3 regions of the Variovorax sp. CCNWLW186 genome follow, and region 3 is predicted to be linked to each of the others. Evidence: predicted binding sites of a transcription regulator. Region 3 holds the regulator's gene; each other region holds the start of a gene.

Region 1 (6,833 bases), on a different contig from region 3:
GAGAGCGTGGGGGCCACATACAATCTGCGGCTTCCCGCGTGTGCGCACGCGCACACGCGCATGTGTGCATATTCAACCTAACAGACTTCGGCGATGCCTTCCAAATCCCCACAATTCGCCGGCCGCCGCATTCAGATGCGGCGTTCGGATGTCCACGGCAACGGCGTGTTCGCGGTGGACGACCTGGCCGAAGGCGAGACGCTGATCGAATACAAGGGCGAAGTCATCAGTTGGAAAGAGGCGCTGCGCCGCCATCCGCACGACCCAACCCAACCCAACCACACCTTCTACTTCCACATCGACGACGGCCGGGTGATCGACGGCAACGTGAACGGCAATGCCGCGCGCTGGATCAATCACTCGTGCGAGCCGAACTGCGAGGCGGACGAGGTCAACGGCCGCGTTTATATCAAGGCACTGCGCAACATCGCTGCAGGAGAAGAGCTCAACTACGACTACGGCCTGATCATCGACGAGCCCTACACGCCCAAGCTGCTGGCCGAGTTTCCGTGCTGGTGCGGCTCCGAGAATTGTCGCGGCACGCTGCTGACGCCCAAGGACGAAGACGCAGAAAAGAAAAAGAAGAAAAAAGCCAGGAAGAAGGCCGAGAAAAAAAAGGCCGAGAAAAAAGAAGCGAAAAAGGCAGACAAGAAAGCCGAAAAAAAGGCTGAAAAGAAGTCCGAGAAAAAGAAGTCTAAAAAGGACGAGGCCGACAAGGGCTGAGCATGAGCACCACGGCCGACAGGTTCGAAGACCGGGTTGCCGCGGCAGTGGCGCCGCTCTTGCCCGGCTTCGCGGTCGAGGCCGTGGCCGAGATCGACTCGACCAACACCGAGCTCATGCGCCGAGCGCGCGCCGGCCGCGCCGAGCCGGTGCTGCTGGTGGCCGAGCGCCAGACCGCCGGACGCGGCCGCCTTGGCCGGCCCTGGCAAAGCGCGCAGCAAGGCGAGCAGCAAAACGCCGCCTCGCTCACCTTTTCGCTGGGCCTGCCGCTCGCGCCGCGCGACTGGTCGGGGCTCTCGCTGGCCGTGGGTGTCAGCGTGGCGGAAAGCCTCGACCCGTCCGGCGATGCGAAGGTGGCGCTCAAGTGGCCCAACGACCTGTGGGTGAACGACCGCAAGCTGGCCGGCATCCTGATCGAAACCGCCATGCCGCATGCGGGCCGTGCTGATGCGGCGGCCGCGCCGCGCTACCTGGTGATCGGCATCGGCATCAACATCGGCCCGCGCGAAGCCGAGGGCATGCGCACGCCGCCCGCGTGGCTGCGCCAATGGCGCCCTGACGCCACAGGGCCCGAAGTGCTTGCCGAACTTGCCGCGCCGCTGGTGCGCAGCGTGCAGGCCTTCGAGGCGCAGGGCTTCGCGCCCTTTGCCGAGCGTTTTGCCGCGCGCGACGCATTGCGGGGGCGCGAGGTCCAGCTCAGCGACGGCAGCTTTGGCACATGCGAAGGCGTGGCCTGGGGCGGCGAACTGCAGGTGCGCACGGCCGCGGGCTTGCAGATGGTCTCGAGCGACGAGGTCAGCGTGCGTCCTCGCGGCATGGCTTTTTGAGATTCACCATGAAGTTGCGCCTTGCACTGATCGTTCTCGTCCTGGCCAATGTCGGCTACTGGCTGTGGGCCCGCGGCGACCTTGCCGGCTTCGGATTGATGCCGGCCGGCATCACCGAGCGCGAGCCGCAGCGCCTCTCGCGCCAGGTTCATCCCGAGTGGCTGCAGATCCGCAAGGACGGCAAGACCGGCAACGGCAACACCACCGCCGCGCCCTGAACGCGCCGCAGCTCAAGGCGCCAGTTCTTCGCCCTCGAAGCGCACCGTGAAGCGTGCGCCCGGCGGTTGCCGGCCCGGATGCGCGTCTTCGAGCTTGACCTGCGCGTGGTGCTGGTTGGCAATCTCCCGCACGATCGGCAAACCCAGCCCGGAGCCGTCGGCCTCGTTGCCGAGCACGCGGTAGAAGGGCTCGAACACCAGTTCGCGATCGGATTCCGCAATGCCCGGGCCGTTGTCTTCCACCTGCAGCAGCACCACATGCCCGAAGGGATCGGCCAGCACGCGCGCGGTGATCACGCCCGGCCGCTCAGGAGTCGACGGCGTGTAGTTGATGGCGTTGTCGACCAGGTTGCGCACCAGTTCCTTCAGCAGAGTCGGGTTGCCTTCGAGCACCACGCCGGGCGCCCCCGCTTCGGCGCCGTCGTAGCCCAGGTCGATGCGCTTTTCGATGGCGCGCGGCACGGCTTCGCGCACCACTTCAATGGTGAGCCGGGCCAGATCGCAGGGCTGGCGGCCCGTGCCGGCACCGGTGCTTTCGGCGCGCGCGAGCGAGAGCAGCTGGTTCACCGTATGCGTGGCGCGCACGCTGGCGCGGCCGATCTGCTTGAGCGACTGCTTCAGCTCGTCGGCGTTGGCGCCTTCACGCTGCGCCAGGTCGGCCTGCATGCGCAGGCCCGCGAGCGGCGTCTTGAGCTGGTGCGCGGCGTCGGCGAGAAAGCGCTTTTGCGTGTGGATCGAGTCGTTGAGCTTGTCGAGCAGCTCATTGACCGAAGACACCAGCGGCACCACTTCGAGCGGCACCGACGATTCGTCGAGCGGGCTCAAATCGCCCGGGCGCCGCTCGCGGATGCGCGCCTCCACCACCGACAGCGGCTTGATGCCGCGCACCAGCGCCAGCCAGATCAGCAGCACCGCGAGCGGCAGGATCGCGAATTGCGGCAGCAGCACACCCTTGATGATTTCGGTGGCCAGCACCGACTGCTTCTCGCGCGTCTCGGCCACCTGCAGCAGCGCGGGCGCCGAGTCGTCGTCGTCATTGGCCAGCCAGAGCGAGGCCACGCGAACCGGTTTGCCGCGCATTTCGCCGTTGCGCAACGTGACCACGCCCGGCACCGGGGGCTCGTCGGTGTTGGGATGCGGCACGTCGGACTCGCCGCTCAGCAGCTTGCCGTGGCTGTCGAGCAGCTGGTAGTACACGCGGTCGGCGTCGTCGGCCCGCAAGATTTCGCGCGCCGGCTGCGGCAGCACGAACTGCGTCTGGCCCTGCTGTACCGTGACGAGCCGCGCCAGCGTCTGCACGTTGTATTCGAGCGCGCGGTCGAAGGGCGCATTGGCAATGCCCTGTGCCACCAGCCACGTGACGCCGATGCTCACCGGCACCAGCAGCAGCAGCGGCGTGAGCATCCAGTCGAGGATCTCGCCGAACAGGGAGCGCTGCGCGCGCTGGAACAGTTTCAAGGCTTACGGCCTCCGAAGCCGTGGGGCAAGCCCGCATGTCATTGCTGGATTTTTTCGAGGCAGTAGCCGAGGCCGCGAACCGTGGCAATGCGCACCGGCCCCTTCTCGATCTTCTTGCGGAGGCGGTGGATGTAGACCTCGATCGCGTTCAGGCTAACTTCCTCGCCCCATTCGCACAGGCGCTCCACCAGCTGGTCCTTGCTGACCAGGCGGCCGGCGCGCTGCAGCAGCACCTCGAGCAGGCCGAGTTCGCGCGCCGAGAGCTCGACCATCTTGCCGTCGATGGTCGCCACGCGGCCGGCCTGGTCGTACACCAGCGGACCGTGCCGGATGGTGTTGCTGGTGGCACCCATGCCGCGCCGCGTGAGCGCCCGCACGCGCGCTTCGAGCTCTTGCAGGCTGAAGGGCTTGGCCATGTAGTCGTCGGCGCCGTGGTCCAGGCCCTTGACGCGTTCTTCCACGCTGTCGGCCGCGGTGAGCACCAGCACGGGCAACTGCGAACCACGCGCACGCAGGCGCTTGAGGATCTCGATGCCGTGCAGGTTGGGCAGCCCGAGGTCGAGGATCAGCAGGTCGAACTCGCTGTGCGTCATGAGCGCGGTGTCGGCCTGCGAACCGTTCGCCACGTGGTCGACCGCCGCGCCCGAGGTGCGCAGGCTGCGCAGCAGGGCATCGGCCAGCACCTGGTCGTCTTCGGCAATCAGAATCCGCATGAGCCACCTCCGGCCGGTTCGGGCGCCGCGCCGGCGCCGTTCACATTTGTCTCTCTCCCAGCCGAGTCTAGCCCGCTGTGTACGCTTCCAGACCGATGGTTACCACCGTGGCGACGTCGTTGCCGACGCTGGCGCGGAATTCGCGCTCGGCCTGCGTGACTGCGCCGCGAAAGGCGTCAAGCCATGCCAATCCGTCGGCGGTGAAAAGCACGCGCCGCGCCCGCGCATCGAGCGGGTCGGGCCCGCGCGTGACCAGGCCCCAGGCTTCGCACTGGTCCACCAGCGCGCCCATCGCCTGCTTGGTCATGCCGGCGCGCTCGGCCAGCTCGGTCAGGCGCGAACCTTCGCGCGCCAGGTGCCGCGTGATGTGGATGTGCGCGGCGCTCACCTGGGCGCGGGCGGCCAGGTTCGACAGCGCCAGCGGCACTTCGACGTCATGCGCCATGAGTTCGAGCACGCGCTCATCGAAACGGCGCATCGCATGGCCCAGCAGGCGGCCCAGGTGGGTTTGCCGCCAAGCATCGGGATCGGTCGGAAAAGCATTGTCAGCCATTCGCCAAATGGTAAAGCAAACTGACTAAAAAATGAGTTTACCGAAACCAATGAGCCCCTACACTACTGTTCAAGCATCCAGCCTGTAATTAAAAGCAGATGGATGGCAGTCACACACAAACCGTTGATTTTCAAGGAGATTTCCACATGGACGCAGTCGTCAAGGGCGCAAGCATCTCGGTCGCCAACAGTGAAAAGGCCAAGGCCCTGCAAGCCGCGCTGGCGCAAATCGAAAAGCAGTTCGGCAAGGGCACGATCATGCGGCTCGGCGAAGGCGAGGCGCTTGAAGACATCCAGGTGGTCTCCACCGGTTCGCTCGGCCTGGACATCGCGCTGGGCGTCGGCGGCCTGCCGCGCGGCCGCGTCATCGAAATCTACGGTCCTGAATCGTCGGGCAAGACCACGCTCACGCTGCAGGTCATTGCCGCCATGCAAAAGCAGGCCGGCACCTGCGCCTTCGTCGACGCCGAGCATGCGCTCGACGTGCAATACGCCCAGAAGCTCGGCGTGAACCTGTCCGACCTGCTGATCAGCCAGCCCGACACCGGCGAGCAGGCGCTCGAAATCGTCGATTCGCTGGTGCGCTCGGGCGCCGTCGACCTGATCGTGGTCGACTCGGTCGCCGCGCTCACCCCCAAGGCCGAAATCGAAGGCGAAATGGGCGACTCGCTGCCCGGCCTGCAGGCCCGCCTGATGAGCCAGGCGCTGCGCAAGCTCACCGCCACCATCAAGAAGACCAATTGCATGGTCATCTTCATCAACCAGATCCGCATGAAGATCGGCGTGATGTTCGGCTCGCCCGAAACCACCACCGGCGGCAATGCGCTGAAGTTCTACGCCTCGGTGCGCCTGGACATCCGCCGCATCGGCACCATCAAGAAGGGCGACGAGGCCATCGGCAACGAAACCAAGGTGAAGGTGGTGAAGAACAAGGTGTCGCCTCCGTTCAAGACGGCCGAGTTCGACATCCTGTTCGGCGAAGGCATCAGCCGCGAAGGCGAAATCATCGACATGGGCGTGAATGCCAAGATCCTCGACAAATCGGGCGCCTGGTACGCCTACAACGGCGAAAAGATCGGCCAGGGCCGCGACAACGCACGCGAATTCCTGCGCGAGAACCCCGAGCTGTCGCGCGAAATCGAGAACAAGGTGCGCGAATCGCTGGGCATTCCGCTGCTGGCGGCCGATGCCGACACCCCGGGCGCCGAAAAGGCCGAGAAGCCTGCGAAGGCAGCCAAGGCCGACAAGGGCGAGTAAGCAAGGTACGGCGCGGCCTCTCGCGGGCCGCGCAAGCGACCACCAGGCATGGCATTCGGTGCCCCCTCACTCAAAGGCCGGGCGTTGCGGCTCCTGAGCCAGCGCGAGCATTCGCGCGCGGAGCTGGAGCGCAAGCTGGCCAGGCATGAAGAAGAGCCCGGCACGCTGGCTCGCGCGCTCGACGAACTGGCCGCTAAGGACTTCATCAGCGAGCCGCGGGTGGTGGCCTCGGTGCTGAACCAGCGCGCCGCCCGCTCGGGCGCATTGCGTGTGCGCCAGGAGCTGCAGGCCAAGGGCATCGCGCCCGAAGCCATCGCAGAAGCCGTGGCCAGCCTGCAAGACACCGAAGTAGAGCGCGCCACCGCCTTGTGGCGCCGCCGTTTCGACGCACCGCCCGCGGATGTGAAGGAGCGCGCCAAGCAAACGCGCTTTCTGATGGCGCGCGGCTTTTCTGGCGCGGTGGTGGCCAAGGTGCTCCGGAGCGATTTCGACAGCGGCGGCGAATGAAGCAAGGGCCGCTGGCCGCATCGCCGTGCGGGCGATGCTGAAGATGCCGCCAGTGGCATGATCGGCGCGGGCCGGTCCCGCACGAGGACCGCCTTCATATAAAACTTCGGAGGAGGAACTCTCATGTCTTCAGGACCTGCAGGCCAGCCGTCGCTCATGCGCACAGGTGCCAAGGCCGGCGCCGCTTTCATCGGATCGGTGGTCAAGGGCGGCTTGCTCTCGCTCATCCTCGGTGGCGGCGCCTTCTTCTATTACCTGAGCCAACTCCAGGGGCCAGGCAATGCGGGGGCGCGTGCGGGCGGCGCCGGTGCCGCGCTCGCGCTGCTCACTTCGCCGCCCCTGCTGGTCGCGGTGCTGCTGTTTCTCTTCGTGGTCGTCTACGTGATGCTGGGTGTGCAGCAGGGCCGGGCCAAGGCCATGCAGCACCTGGTGGCCGCGCGGGGCGAGGCCGTGTCTGAGCGGCTGGGCGGCGCCATCGCAGGCCGCATCGAAGCCATGCCGCGCACGCACGGCACGCTGCAGCGTGCGGCCGACTGGCTGTCCGTCGACGCGCTGAGCAAGCAGCTTGCGCCGTTGCT
Region 2 (6,833 bases), on a different contig from region 3:
ACAGCAATCCCGCCGATGTCCAGCGTCTTGAACGATTCGAGACCTTTGTGCAGCGAATCGGCCGTCGGGCTTGCCCCCGCCCGCTTCAGGCCCTCGACCATCACTTTGGCCGCCACATAGCCTTCGAGGCTGGCGTAGCTGAACTCCGTTGCGCCGATTTTCTTCATGGCTGCCTGGTACTCGGCAATCATCGGCATTGCCGTGTTCCACGGGTACGGCACGACCTGCGAAATGACCACGCCGGCTGCGTCCTTCTTGATGTCCTGGAACAGCTTCTGGCCGTTCAGGAAAGAGAACGAATAGAAAGCCGTTTCGCCGCCCGCCGCGCGGTAGGCCGTGATGAACTTGGCCGCCACGTCGTTCGTGGCCGACAGCACCACGGCCTTGGGCTTGAGCTTGACCAGTTCCGCCGCGCGTTCGGCTGCGTCCGAGCCGTCATTTTTGATCGACACGCTGCCGACCATTTTTTCGCCGCGCTCGGCAATGAATTTTTGCGTGCTCTCCATCGCCGAGCGCGCGCCCGGGTTGTCGTTGTGCGCGAAGGCGATGCGCGAGAGGCCGATGGTGAACAGGTGGTTCACGATGCGGCTGTATTCCTCGTCGAAGCTGATGCGCACCGGAAAGCCGTATTCGGACGGTTTCACCACCGGCGCCGCACCCGTGTACGAGCCTACGACCGGAATCTTGAGTTCGTTGGCTGCCTTCAAGGCGCCCACCGCCGACGATGTGCCGATCGGCATCAGGATGCCCACGGCGCCGTCCTTCACGAAAGTCTTCACGTTCTCGGCGCCCTTGGCGGGGTCGTAGGCATCGTCGAGCTGGCGCAGCTCGATGGGCCGGCCGTTCACGCCGCCGTTCGCATTCACTGCGGTGAACAGCGCGCGAATGCCGACCAGCGGTTCGGTCGACAGCGTTGCCAGCGGGCCCGTCTGCACATAGGTCTGGCCGATCAGGAGCGGCTTGGTTTGGGCCTGCGCCGCAGGCTGTACCGCAAGGAGGAGAGCGGCAAAGGCCGAAGCCAGCAAATGAATCTTTTTGTATTGCATGGTCACAAATTGTTTGTTCGGCCATCTTAAGAGGCAAGGCGCTTTGGGTAAATCGCTATTTGTCCTGCCCCGGTTGCGGCGCATGGAATACTGTATAAAAATACAGTTAACGATTGCATCATGGGCCTTCCTTTCCTCAACTCCTTTTCCGCCGCCGCAGGCCGTGGCGTCTGGCATGCCGACGAGCTCGGCCTGGCCGACGCGCAGGTCGTCGCCACCGGCCACGCCGCGCTCGACGCCGAGCTGCCGGGTGGCGGCTGGCCTGTAGGCGCCATGACGGAGTTGCTGCAAACCGCGCCCGAGGCCCATGTCTGGCGGCTGCTGCTGCCCGCTTTGGCGCAGGCCGTCCAGGCGCGCGGCGGGCCGGTGGTGCTGATCGGCGCGCCCTATGAACCCTGCGGGCCGTCTCTGGCGGCGCAGGGCTTGCCGGTGGAAGCGCTGATGTGGGTCCGGAGCGACGCGCCGGCTTCGCGCCTGTGGGCCTGCGAACAGGCGCTGCGCTGTGCGGATGTGTCGGCCGTGCTGGCCTGGCTGCCGCAGGCCCGGGTGGGCGAGCTGCGGCGGCTGCAACTGGCCGCCGCCCAGCATGACGTGCTGCTCTTCGTGTGCCGGCCCGAATCGGCCGCGCAGGGTGCGTCGCCGGCGCGGCTTCGGCTTCAGGTGGAAAGCTGCGAGGCCGACAGCTCGCAGATCGAACTGCGCATTCTCAAGCGCCGGGGGCCGCCCTTGGCTGCGCCGGTGATGCTGCCCGCGCGCAACGAACGCATGGCCGCATTGCTGGCGGCCGCCCGGGTGCGCCGCAAGCTGCGGCTGCAGCAGCAGGGCACGGCGGCGGCCGGTGAAGAGACAACATCGACCGCGACAACAGCCACGGTGGTGCGCATCGACGCATGGAAGGGAGGCCCCAATGCACTGGATCGCATTGCGGTGGTCGCTTGAATCCGATTCGCCTGAAGAAGCGCAGCCACTGCCCACGCCCGAGGCGCTGGGCTGGTGGGCGCTGCAATACACGCCGCACGTCGCCTGGCAAGACGAGGCGTTGATGCTCGAGGTTTCGGCCTGCGAGCGCCTGTGGGGCGGGCGCTCGTCGCTGATGCGCCAATTGGCCCACGAGAACCCCGCGCCCGGCGCGGTGATGCTCGGCGCGCAGGGCGCCACAAGCCTCATCGCACTGGCCCGGCTGCGCCTGTTCGAGCGCAACGAGGGCCGGCCCAAGGACATTCCCGCCGGCCTGCCGCTGGACACGCTGAGCGCCGCGCGCGAACACCTCGACCTGCTGGCGCGCCTGGGCTGCCGCACCTGGGGCGACGTGGCGGCCTTGCCGCGCGGCGGCCTCACGCGGCGCTTTGGCGCGGCGTTGCGCGAGGCGCTCGATATCGCCTGGGGCCTTCGCCCTGAAAGCCACAGCTGGCTCACGCTGCCCGACGTGTTCGAGCAGAAGCTCGAGCTGCCCGCGCTGGCCGAAACCGCGCCCGAGCTGATGTGGTCGGCCAACCGCCTGCTCACGGCGCTGCAGTTCTGGCTGCGTGCCCGCCAGCGCGGCGCGCGCGCGCTCGAGCTGCAATGGACGCTCGACCTCAAGCGCTTCAACGGCGTAAACCTGCCGCCGCACCAGCAAGTCACCGTGCGCACGGCCGAGCCCACGCAGGACATGGCGCACCTGCGCCGCCTGCTCTCCGAAAAGCTTGCCCTCACCACGCTTGCGGCGCCCGCAAGCTGGCTGCGCCTGCGCACACTCGAAACCGATCCATGGGCCGGCGCCAGCACCAGCTTTCTGCCCGAAGACAACCGCAAGGGCGACAAGCTGCATGAAATGGTCGAGCGGCTCAGCGTGCGGCTCGGGCCGCAGCAGGTGGTGGTGCCCGTGGCGCAGGCCGATCACCGGCCAGAGCGCAAGCAGGCCTGGCGGCCCGCGCTGCAGAAAGACACTGCGCTGCCGGGCACCCGCAAGGAAGCCAGGGAAACTGCAAAGGCGAAGGCCGCGGCTTCGCAGCCCGATGCGCTCTACCCGCCGTGGCTCTTGCCCGAGCCGCTGCTGCTCGAGATGGACGGCGAGCGCCCGTGCTACCGCGGCCCCCTCAGCAAACTGATCGGGCCGCAGCGCGTCGAAGCCGGCTGGTGGGGCGGCAAGGAAGACGGCGGCCAGCCCGCCATGCGCGACTACTACGTGGCGGAAAGCCCCGAAGCCGGACTGGTGTGGATCTTTCGCGAGCGGCTCTCCGCACGCTTTTCCCAGGGCGAAGTGCGCTGGTACCTGCAGGGGTTCTATGCCTGACCTGAGCGAAAAGCAGCTGCGCGGACGCAACTCCGCCAAGGTGCATGCGCTGCCGTTGCCCTTGCGCAAGAAGCCGCCGCCCACGCTGCCCGACTACGCCGAGCTGCACTGCCTGACCAACTTCAGCTTTCAGCGCGGCGCCTCGACGCCTGAAGAAATGGTCGAGCGCGCCTACCAACTCGGCTACACGGCGCTGGCCATTACCGACGAATGCTCGGTGGCCGGCATCGTGCGCGCGCACGTCTGCTTGCGCGATCTGCCGGCCAAATTGGAAGAACACGAGCGCGACCATCCTGACGAGCCGCCGCTTCCGCGCAACCCCGATTTCCGGCTGCTGTTCGGCAGCGAGTTCCGCTTCGAGCGCTTCAGGCTCGTGGTCATCGCCAACGACACCGAAGGCTGGGGCAACCTGTGCGAGTTCATCACCGCCGCGCGCAATACCGAGCTGCCCAAGGGCGAGTACCGCGTGAGCTGGGACGAGAGCGACGTGGCTTCGCTGCAGCACTGCCAGATTCTCTTCGTGCCGCACAGGGCGCCGGGCGGTGCCATGGACGTCGCCTCGCTGCATGAAGACCTGCTGGCCGCCAAGGCGCTCTATGGAAAGAACCTGTGGCTGGCGGTGGAAATGCTCAACGAGCTCGACGACGACCTGTGGTTCGTCACGCTGATGCAGGCGGGCGAGCACACGGGCGTGCCGCTGGTGGCGGCCGGCGACGTGCACATGCATGCGCGCTCGGCCAAGCCGCTGCACGACGTGCTCACGGCCGTGCGCGAAGGCAAGACCGTGGCCGAATGCGGCTTTGCGCTGCAGTCGAATGCCGAGCGGCATCTGCGGCAGCGGGTGCGGCTGGCCGAGCTGTATCTCTCCGAAATGCTGTCGAACACGCTGGTGGTGGCCGAGCGCTGCCGGTTCGATCCCAATGTGATCCGCGAGACCTACAAGTACCCGCTCGAAACCGTGGGCAACCACGAGACGCCCGTGCAGACGCTGGTGCGCAAGACCTGGGAGGGCGCGGCGGTCCGCTTTCCCGAGGGCATCCCCGGCAAGGTGCGCGAGCAGGTCGAAAAGGAACTCGCGCTGATCGTCGAGCTGAAGTACGAGATGTTCTTTCTCACGGTGGAAGACATCGTGCGCTTTGCGCGCTCGAAGCACATCCTTTGCCAGGGGCGCGGTTCTTCAGCCAACTCGGTCGTCTGCTACTGCCTGGGCATTACCGCGGTCAGCCCTGAAAAAGGCCACCTGCTGTTCGAGCGTTTCCTGAGCCGGCATCGCAATGAGCCGCCCGACATCGATGTCGACTTCGAGCACCAGCGGCGCGAAGAGGTCATCCAGTACATCTACGAAAAGTACGGCCGCGAGCGCGCAGCCATTGCGGCCGTCGTCATCTGCTACCGCGCACGCAGCGCCTTGCGCGACGTGGGCAAGGCCATCGGCATCGACGAGCGCCTGATCGACGAGTTTGCAAAAGACCACTACTGGTTCGACGACACCGTGCTGGGCGAGCAACTGTTCAAGGCGGCCGCGCGCGTCGGCGTGCAGGAAGACGAACTCAAGCTGGTGCAATGGATCGAGATGACGCAGCGCCTCAAGGGCTTTCCGCGCCACCTGAGCCAGCACGTGGGCGGCTTTGTGCTCACGCACACCAAGCTCACGCGCCTGGTGCCGGTCGAAAAGGCATCGATGAAAGACCGCTCCGTCATCCAGTGGGAGAAGGACGACCTCGAAGCCATGGGCATGCTCAAGGTCGACGTGCTCGCGCTCGGCATGCTCAGCGCCATACGCCGCGGCCTCGACCACATGAACCGCTGGCGCGGCTCGATGGTGGAGATGCACCATATTCCGAACGACGACCAGAAGGTGTTCGACATGATCTGTGACGCCGACACCATCGGCGTGTTCCAGATCGAGAGTCGGGCGCAGATGTCGATGCTGCCGCGCCTGAAGCCGCGCTGCTACGAAGACCTGGTGATCGAGGTCGCCATTGTGCGGCCCGGGCCCATACAGGGCGGCATGGTGCATCCCTACCTCAAGCAGCGCGAGCGGGTGGCCAAGGGCTTGGCGATCCACTACGAGAAGGAAGAGCTGAAAGAAGCACTCGGACGCACGCTCGGCGTGCCGATCTTCCAGGAGCAGGTGATGCAGATCGCCATGATCGCGGCCAAGTTCACCGCCGACGAGGCCGATCAGTTGAGGCGCGCCATGGCCGCATGGAAGCGCAAGGGCGGCCTCGAGAAATTCCACGAGAAGCTCGTGAAAGGCATGGTCGACAACGGCTACAAGGAGTCTTTCGCCGAGGCCATCTTCAAGCAGATCCTCGGGTTTGGCGACTACGGCTTTCCCGAAAGCCATGCCGCGAGCTTTGCGCTGCTGGTCACCGTGAGCAGCTGGCTCAAGAACTACGAGCCGGCCTGCTTTCTGGCAGCCTTGCTCGACTCGCAGCCCATGGGCTTCTACAGCCCCTCGCAGCTCGTGCAGGACGCGCGCCGGCATGGCGTGGAAGTGCGGCCGGTCGATGTCGCGTGCAGCGACATCGACACCACGCTCGAGGCCCGCAGCCCCGATGCACCGCGTATGCCGCCGGGCACCGATGCGCGCTACGCCAATCGCCTCGGCAACGAGAACCAGCCCGCGGTGCGGCTCGGGCTGAACCGGGTTTCGAGCCTCAGCAAGGAAGGCGCAAAGCGCCTGCTCGAGGCGCGCGCGCAAGCGTCCTTCACCAGCACCGAAGACCTCGCCCTGCGCGCCGAACTCGACGGCAAGGACATGGCCGCGCTGGCCGCCGCCGATGCGCTGATGTCTCTTTCGGGGCATCGGCGCCAGCAGGTGTGGGACGCCACGGCGCAGAGGCGTTCGCCGGCCTTGCTCAAGGGCGTGCCGATCAACGAGCAGGTCCTGCAGCTGCCCGCGGCACCCGAGGGCGAGGAAATCGTCGGCGACTACGCGGCGCTCGGCCTCACGCTGCGGCGCCATCCGCTCGCGCTGCTGCGCCCGCGCCTTGCACGCATGAAGCTCATGAGCGCCGAAGAACTGCGCAGCCTGCCCAGCGGCCAGACTGCGCGCGCCTGCGGCATCGTCAAGGGGCGGCAGCGCCCGGGCACCGCCAACGGCACCATCTTCGTCACGCTCGAGGACGAGACCGGCAATGTCAACGTCATCGTCTGGAGCCATGTCATCGAAGCCTGGCGCGAGCCGCTGCTCAAGTCGCACCTGCTGGCGGTGCAGGGCACCTGGCAGCGCGACGACGAGACCGGCGGCAAGGTGCAACACCTGATTGCCACCGGCTTCAAGGACCTGACGCCGCTCATGGGCCGGCTGGCGCAGAGCAACACCAGCCGCGATTTTCATTGACGGCGCCGGATGCAACCGATCGTTCCATGGCTCGCGCAATCGGCCACTTTTCGCTAACCTGCTTCTTCCATGTCCGCACTTGCACTTGATCCCGTCGTGGCCTTGCCGATCGGTCCGCCGCCGCCTGCGCCCGATGTACCCATTCCCATGCCGCCGCCACCGC
Region 3 (6,833 bases):
ACCCACACCGAAGGCAGCGCTGCCACGGTGGGAGGCGCGGCTTCGGCAGGCTGCTGCATCACGCCGTCGTTGTAGTTGTAGAAACCTTCATTGGTCTTGCGGCCGAGCACGCCCGCCGCAAGGCGCTGGGCCGTGATCACGCTGGGGCGGAAGCGGGGCTCTTCGTAGTACTGGCGATAGATCGACTCCATCACCGGATGCGACACGTCGAGCGCCGTCAGGTCCATCAGCTCGAACGGGCCGAGGCGGAAACCGGCCTGGTCCTTCAGGATGCGGTCGATGGTGGCGAAGTCGGCCACGCCTTCGCCCACGATGCGCAGCGCCTCGGTGCCGTAGCCGCGGCCGGCGTGATTGACGATGAAACCGGGGGTGTCTTGCGCCTGCACAGCGCTGTGGCCCATCTGCACCGCATAGCCGGCCAGCTGCTTGCAGACCTCGGCGGAGGTCTTGAAGCCCGCCACCACCTCGACCACCTTCATCAGCGGCACCGGGTTGAAGAAGTGAAAGCCCGCCACGCGCTCCGGGTGCTTGAGCCCGGCCGCAATGGCCGTGACCGAAAGCGACGAGGTGTTGGTCACGAGCGTGGCCGTAGGTGCAACAACCGATTCGAGCTCACGGAACAGCGAGCGCTTGACCTCGATGTCTTCGACCACCGCTTCGATCACGAGGTCGCATGCGGCCAGGGCTGCCACGGAATCGACCGCCTTGACGCGGGCGATCTGCGCATCGCGCGCCGTGGCATCGATCTTGCCCTTTTCGTGCAGCTTGTTCCATTGCGCGGCGAGGGCTTCGCGCCCGCGCTCCGCGGCGCCTGCAAAACTGTCGAGCAGCAGCACTTCGCTGCCCGCTTGCGCGGCGATCTGGGCGATGCCTCGGCCCATGGCGCCGGCGCCGACGACGCCGATCCGGGTGTAGTTCACTGTCATTGGAAGAAGATTTTCGCTGGTTGAGGTGTATCCGGGCCTGATTGCAGGCGGGGGCGCGGAGCTTGCACAGCTTTCGATTTTGCAGCCACCGGGCGCGGCGGCTTCCCGGGTTTTACGCGGGGCTGCGCTGTCAGGCTGTGCGGCGGCTGCGATCGATGGCCACGCTCAGGCCGATGGCCAGCAGCAGCAGCGCGAGGCCGACCCAGTTCATCCATGCCACCGCATCATTGGCGAGCAGCCATCCGCCCAGCCCGGCGCCCACGGCCTGGCCGATGTAGATGCCCGAGCTGTTGAGGGCCACCGAGCCCGGGGCAAGAGCAGGCGCCAGGCCCACCAGGCGCGCCTGCTGCGCCGAGTTGGTGGCAAAGCACCCCAGGCCCCACGGCACGAGAACGGCGGCCAGCCAGGGAAGCGTGCCGGCCCACGGCCAGAGAAAGAGACTGAGTGCGATGAGCGAACTCGTCAGCAGCACCATGCGGCCCGCACCCACCCGGTCGATGAAGCGGCTCACCAGCATGTTGCCCAGCAGCCCGAAAACGCCGAACAGGGCCCACATCAGGCTCAGCGTGGTGGGGTCGGCACCGAAGTCCTGCTTGAGGATGGGGCCGAAATAGCTGAACAGGACGAACTGCCCGGCGCCCTGCAGCGCCGTGACCGAAACGATGCCCATCAGCACCGGGCTGCGTAGCACGCGTGACCACGCGGCTGCCGTGAGCGCCGCGGGGCGGATGCCGCGCGGAAGCGTCAGCCAGATCGACACCGCGCTCACGATGCTGAGCACTGCGACCGCCGTGAAAGCCATGCGCCAGCCCAGGTGGCCGCCAATCAGCGCGCCGAGCGGCAGGCCCAGCACCGAGGCCATCGACCAGCCGAGGAAGACGAAGGTCACGGCCCGCCCGCGCTGTTCCGGCGGCACCAGCATGCCCGCGCAGGCCGCGGCCTGCGGCGTGAAGATGGCCGGAGCTACTACGGTGAGCATGCGCACCGGCAGCAGGGCGCCAAAGCTCGGCATCAACGCCGCAACGATGTGCCCGGCGGCATACCAGACAAGGGTGAGGGCCAGCAGCTGGCGCCGGTCCCAGCCCGCGACCACGGCCGCCAGCAACGGTGCGCCAAGGCACATCACCACCGCGGCAACCGTGATCAGCTGGCCCGCGGTAGCCACGGTAACCGCCAGCGACGTGCTGATTTCATTGAGTGTGCCGGGCACCACCATCACGCCCGTGCCGATCACGAAATTGCCGGCCAGCAGCGCCCAGAGCGCGCCCCGGGGCGCAGGCCGGTTCACTGAAGGACCTTCGCCTTCGGCTGCGGTACTCGCCTTGGGGCGGCCCGGCGGCTCATGAAATCACCGGCGAACCTGCAGCGCGCCCGGATTCACGATGTTGGTGGGGTTGCCCTTGATGAAGCTCACCACGTTGTCGAAAGCCTGCCCGAAATAGCTCTCGTAGCTGTCTTGCTCTACGTAGCCGATATGCGGTGTGCAGATGCAATTCTCGAGGCGCAGGAGCGCGTGCCCCTGCAGCGGCGGCTCGCTCTCGAACACGTCGACCGCCGCCAGCCCCGGACGGCCGCGGTTGAGCGCCGCCAGCAGGGCATCGGGTTCGACCAGTTCCGCGCGCGATGTGTTGACGAAGAGCGCCGTCGGCTTCATGCGCGAAAGGTCTTCGAGCGTGACCAGGCCCATGGTTTCTTCGTTCAGCCGCAGGTGCACCGACAGCACATCGGCCGCGGCAAAGAACTCGTGCCGGTTCTGCGCCACCTGGAAGCCGTCGGACCTGGCCTTGGCGCAGCTTGCCTCGCGGCCCCAGATGACGACCTGCATGCCGAAGGCCTGCCCGTAGCGCGCCACCAACTGGCCGATGCGGCCGTAGCCCCAGATGCAGAGCGTTTTGCCCTTGAGCACCGAGCCCAGGCCGAAATTGGGTGGCATCGAGGCCGACTTGAGCCCCGATTGCTGCCACGCGCCGTGCTTGAGGTTGCTGATGTACTGCGGCAAGCGCCGCATGGCCGCCATGATCAGCGCCCAGGTGAGTTCGGCGGGCGCCTGGGGAGAGCCGGTGCCCTCGGCCACAGCCACACCCCGTTCGGTACACGCTGTGACGTCGATATGGTTGCCCACGCGCCCCGTCTGCGAAATGAGCTTGAGCTTGGGCAGCTTTTCGATCAGCTGGCGCGAGATATGGGTGCGCTCGCGGATCAGCACGATCACGTCGGCGTCCTTCAGGCGGATTGACAGTTGACCAATGCCCTTGACCGTGTTGGTGTAGACCTTGGCCGCGTACGCGTCCAGCTTGGTGGCGCAGCGCAGCTTGCGCACGGCGTCCTGGTAATCGTCGAGGATCACAATGTTCATGGCGTGCCATTGTGCCTCGCAGCATTGGCATGACGCGCGTGTGAACGTTTGGATACCCGCCCCGGGCAATGGTCACCGGGGGGGGGCATGGCCTCAATGCAGGCGTGTGGAGGCGGGCGCGGTGCTCACGGCTTCCATGGCCTCGAGTGCCGCCAGGCGGTCGAGTTCGGCGCAAACGTCGGCCATGCGACCGGAAATCACCATGCGGTTGGTACTGCGCTTTTCGCCTTGCAGGCCGTCCACCACGCGAATGACGCGCAGGGGCCGTGCGGGTGCGGGGGACGCATCAGCCGAGGCGGCTGGACCATGGGTCCGGGCCGTGCATGACGGCCGGACCGCGACGTAGCGCAAGCCTGCGGAAGCACTGCTGCTGTCGTGGCGGCGCGGGCGACGGGCCGGCAGCAGCCGGCTTGCGAGCGATTGCAGCGGCATCCACAAATCAACGATGGCGAGGAGGGCGATTCCCATGTGAACTCCAAAAAAGTCTGAGGTTGAACACAGGCAGGATTTCTTTGATCGGGCGCAACAGGGTGATGGCGACTTAGCGCCATACGCCCGCCACCTGTTGCGACCGGATGGGTGCTGCTTTCGGCAGGCCGCAGGGCCTACATCAGCATGGTGTTGCGAATGAGGCCGACCGCCAGGCCTTCGATTTCGAACGGCTCGCCGGGCTGGACCACGATGGTCGGGTAGTCGGGGTTTTCGGCGTGCAGCTCGATGACCTGCTTGTTGCGCTTGAGGCGCTTGACCGTGACTTCGTCGCCGAGACGGGCCACCACGATCTGGCCGTTGCGGGCTTCCTTGGTGGCTTGCACCGCCAGCAGGTCGCCGTCCATGATGCCGGCGTCCCGCATGGACATGCCGCGCACCTTCAGCAGGTAGTCGGGCTGGCGCTGGAACAACGTGTTCTCGACGTAGTAGGTCTGGTCGACGTGTTCTTGCGCGAGGATGGGCGAACCCGCCGCCACACGGCCGATGAGAGGCAGTGCCAGCTGCGCCATGCCGGGCAGCGAAAGCGAGAACTGGTTGTTGCGCGACTCGTTGAGCGAACGCAGCGCATCGCCCTTGAGCCGGATGCCGCGGGAGGTGCCGCTGACGAGTTCGATCACGCCCTTGCGGGCCAGCGCCTGCAGGTGCTCTTCGGCCGCGTTGGCCGACTTGAAGCCCAGCTCATTGGCGATTTCTGCCCGCGTGGGCGGAGCGCCGGTGCGTGCGATGGCGCTCTGGATCAAGTCCAGGATTTGCTGCTGGCGGGCGGTAAGCTTCACGGCGAACTGCATATGTTGTTCCTTGCGGCACTGGCTAGATATCCAGTACCTGTATTTTTAACCAGTTTTTAAAAGTTGGCAAGCCATGGTTAATTCGCTCTCGCCGAGCCTGCGGCGCATTGTGGTTCTGGGAACGGGCGGCACCATTGCGGGCCGTGCCGCCAGCGGTGGCGACAACATCGGCTACACCGCCGGGCAAGTGGGCGTGGCAGACCTGCTCGGCGGCATCGAGGCGCCCGAAGGCCTGGCGCTTGCGGCCGAGCAGGTGGCGCAACTCGACAGCAAGGACATGGAACCCGACGTCTGGCTGCAGCTCGCCCGGCGTTGCGCTTTCTGGCTGGCCGAGGCCGATGTGGCCGGCGTGGTGATCACGCACGGTACCGACACGCTCGAGGAAACCGCCTTCTTTCTTCAGGCCGTGCTTGCGCCCGGCAAGCCCGTGGTGCTGACCTGCGCCATGCGCCCGGCCAGTTCGCTATCGCCCGATGGCCCGCAGAACGTGCGCGACGCCATCGCGGTGGCAGCAACGCCGGCCGCCCGAGGTGTGACGGTGGTCTGCGCAGGCGCAATCCACAGTGCCTTCGATGTGCAGAAGGTGCACACCTATCGGCAGGATGCGTTTGCTTCGGGCGATGCCGGTCCGGTGGGCTATGTGGAGGAGGGGGCGGTACGGCGGGTGCGGGACTGGCCTGAGTCGCCGGCGCGCTCGAAGCTTATCGAAGCCGGCGAAGGCGCGGCGATGCAATGGCCGAGGGTCGAAATCCTCACCAGCCACGCCGGTGCGACCGGCGCCATCGTCGACTTGCTGCTTCAGGAGCGGGCGATGGGCGTCGTCGCCGAGCCGGTGCGCGGGCTGGTGCTGGCCGCAACTGGCAACGGCACGGTGCACCATGCGCTGGAGGCTGCCGCGCTTCGCGCGCAGGATGCGGGCGTCCCCGTGCTGCGCGCCACACGTTGCGCGAGCGGGCGCATTCTTCCGAGGCCTGATGACAAGCTGCGTGATGCTGGCGCCCTGACGCCGGTCAAGGCACGGATCGCGTTGATGCTGGAACTGATCGGAACAGCCGCCTGAGGGGCCGCGGGCACAAGCCGGCAGGCGCGCAAGCTGCCAAGGCAGCCCGCCTGCCGCCGAACTTCAGTTGCTCAGTGCAGCCAGTGCGCGCTGGGTGATCTCTTCGACCGTGCCGACGCCCTTGATGGCGCGGTATTTAGGCGCCGAGGCCGGATCGGCCTTGGCCCAGGCCGAGTAGTAGTCGACCAGCGGACGCGTCTGCTGGCTGTACACCTCGAGCCGCTTGCGCACGGTTTCTTCCTCGTCGTCCTTGCGCTGGATCAGTTCTTCGCCCGTGATGTCGTCCTTGCCCTCGACCTTCGGCGGATTGAACTTCACGTGATAGATGCGGCCCGATGCGGGGTGCGAGCGGCGGCCGCTCATGCGTTCGATGATGTCGCTGAAGGGCACGTCGATTTCGAGCACGTAGTCGAGCTTGACGCCCGCTGCCTTCATCGCGTCCGCCTGCGGAATGGTGCGCGGGAAGCCGTCGAACAGGAAGCCGTCGGCGCAATCGGGTTGCGCGATGCGTTCCTTCACGAGATTGATGATGAGGTCGTCGCTCACCAGGCCACCCGATTCCATGACCGCCTTGGCTTGCTGGCCGAGCGGTGTACCGGCCTTGACGGCTGCGCGCAGCATGTCGCCGGTCGAAATTTGAGGAATGCCGTACTTCTGGCAAATGAAGGCCGCTTGCGTGCCTTTGCCCGCCCCGGGCGCGCCCAGCAAAATTAGTCTCATGGTGTCCTCGGACGGTTCTTAGATCTTGTGTCGCGCCAAGCGCCGGCCCGGGAGCCGTGCAAGGCGGAATTGCGTCGAGGATAGCATGCGTGAGCGTGAAGAATTTCCGTTACAGCCACCCTGCGGCGCACGCTTCAGGGTGTCGGCTTGGCTGCGAACAGTGCGCGCACACGGGCCAGGTCTTCAGGGGTGTCGATGCCCGGCCCGGGAGCCGCATGCGTGACATGCACCGCGATGCGATGCCCGTGCCAGAGCGCACGCAGTTGCTCCAGCGCTTCGGTCGCCTCGACCGGAGCCGGCGGCAAAGAAGGGAATTGGCGCACGAAACCCGCGCGGTACCCGTAGATGCCGATGTGACGCAGCGGAGCCGGACTGGGCAGCGCCGTCGGCACGCGGTTGACGGCGCCGTCGCGCCACCACGGAACGGGTGCGCGGCTGAAGTACAGCGCGTTGCCTTGGGCATCGAGCACCGCCTTCACCACGTTCGGGTT

The links. Region 3 encodes LexA, which represses DNA repair genes until DNA is damaged. Its sites were predicted from a motif close to ACTGTATNNNNATACAGT; they were not measured.
Region 1: the regulator LexA is predicted to act here: its motif matches at 4,574-4,591, upstream of recA (recombinase RecA).
Region 2: the regulator LexA is predicted to act here: its motif matches at 1,136-1,153, upstream of imuA (translesion DNA synthesis-associated protein ImuA).

What each region holds. Positions count from the first base shown of each region.
Region 1 covers NZ_JBBCBO010000003.1:94,344-101,176, reverse strand. The annotation lists gene V9K97_RS04695 (SET domain-containing protein) at 94-723, shown strand; gene V9K97_RS04690 (biotin--[acetyl-CoA-carboxylase] ligase) at 726-1,550, shown strand; gene V9K97_RS04685 (sporulation protein) at 1,559-1,768, shown strand; gene V9K97_RS04680 (sensor histidine kinase) at 1,781-3,226, opposite strand; gene V9K97_RS04675 (response regulator) at 3,265-3,939, opposite strand; gene V9K97_RS04670 (MarR family winged helix-turn-helix transcriptional regulator) at 4,007-4,492, opposite strand; gene recA (recombinase RecA) at 4,639-5,748, shown strand; gene recX (recombination regulator RecX) at 5,797-6,255, shown strand; gene V9K97_RS04655 (hypothetical protein) at 6,379-6,833, shown strand, end outside.
Region 2 covers NZ_JBBCBO010000006.1:139,057-145,889, forward strand. The annotation lists gene V9K97_RS09875 (ABC transporter substrate-binding protein) at 1-1,046, opposite strand, end outside; gene imuA (translesion DNA synthesis-associated protein ImuA) at 1,167-1,985, shown strand; gene V9K97_RS09885 (Y-family DNA polymerase) at 1,954-3,321, shown strand; gene V9K97_RS09890 (error-prone DNA polymerase) at 3,314-6,670, shown strand; gene V9K97_RS09895 (hypothetical protein) at 6,740-6,833, shown strand, end outside.
Region 3 covers NZ_JBBCBO010000027.1:4,567-11,399, reverse strand. The annotation lists gene V9K97_RS23995 (3-hydroxyacyl-CoA dehydrogenase) at 1-926, opposite strand, end outside; gene V9K97_RS23990 (MFS transporter) at 1,057-2,214, opposite strand; gene V9K97_RS23985 (D-2-hydroxyacid dehydrogenase family protein) at 2,275-3,282, opposite strand; gene V9K97_RS23980 (hypothetical protein) at 3,376-3,750, opposite strand; gene lexA (transcriptional repressor LexA) at 3,888-4,562, opposite strand; gene V9K97_RS23970 (asparaginase) at 4,636-5,622, shown strand; gene adk (adenylate kinase) at 5,686-6,342, opposite strand; gene kdsB (3-deoxy-manno-octulosonate cytidylyltransferase) at 6,477-6,833, opposite strand, start outside.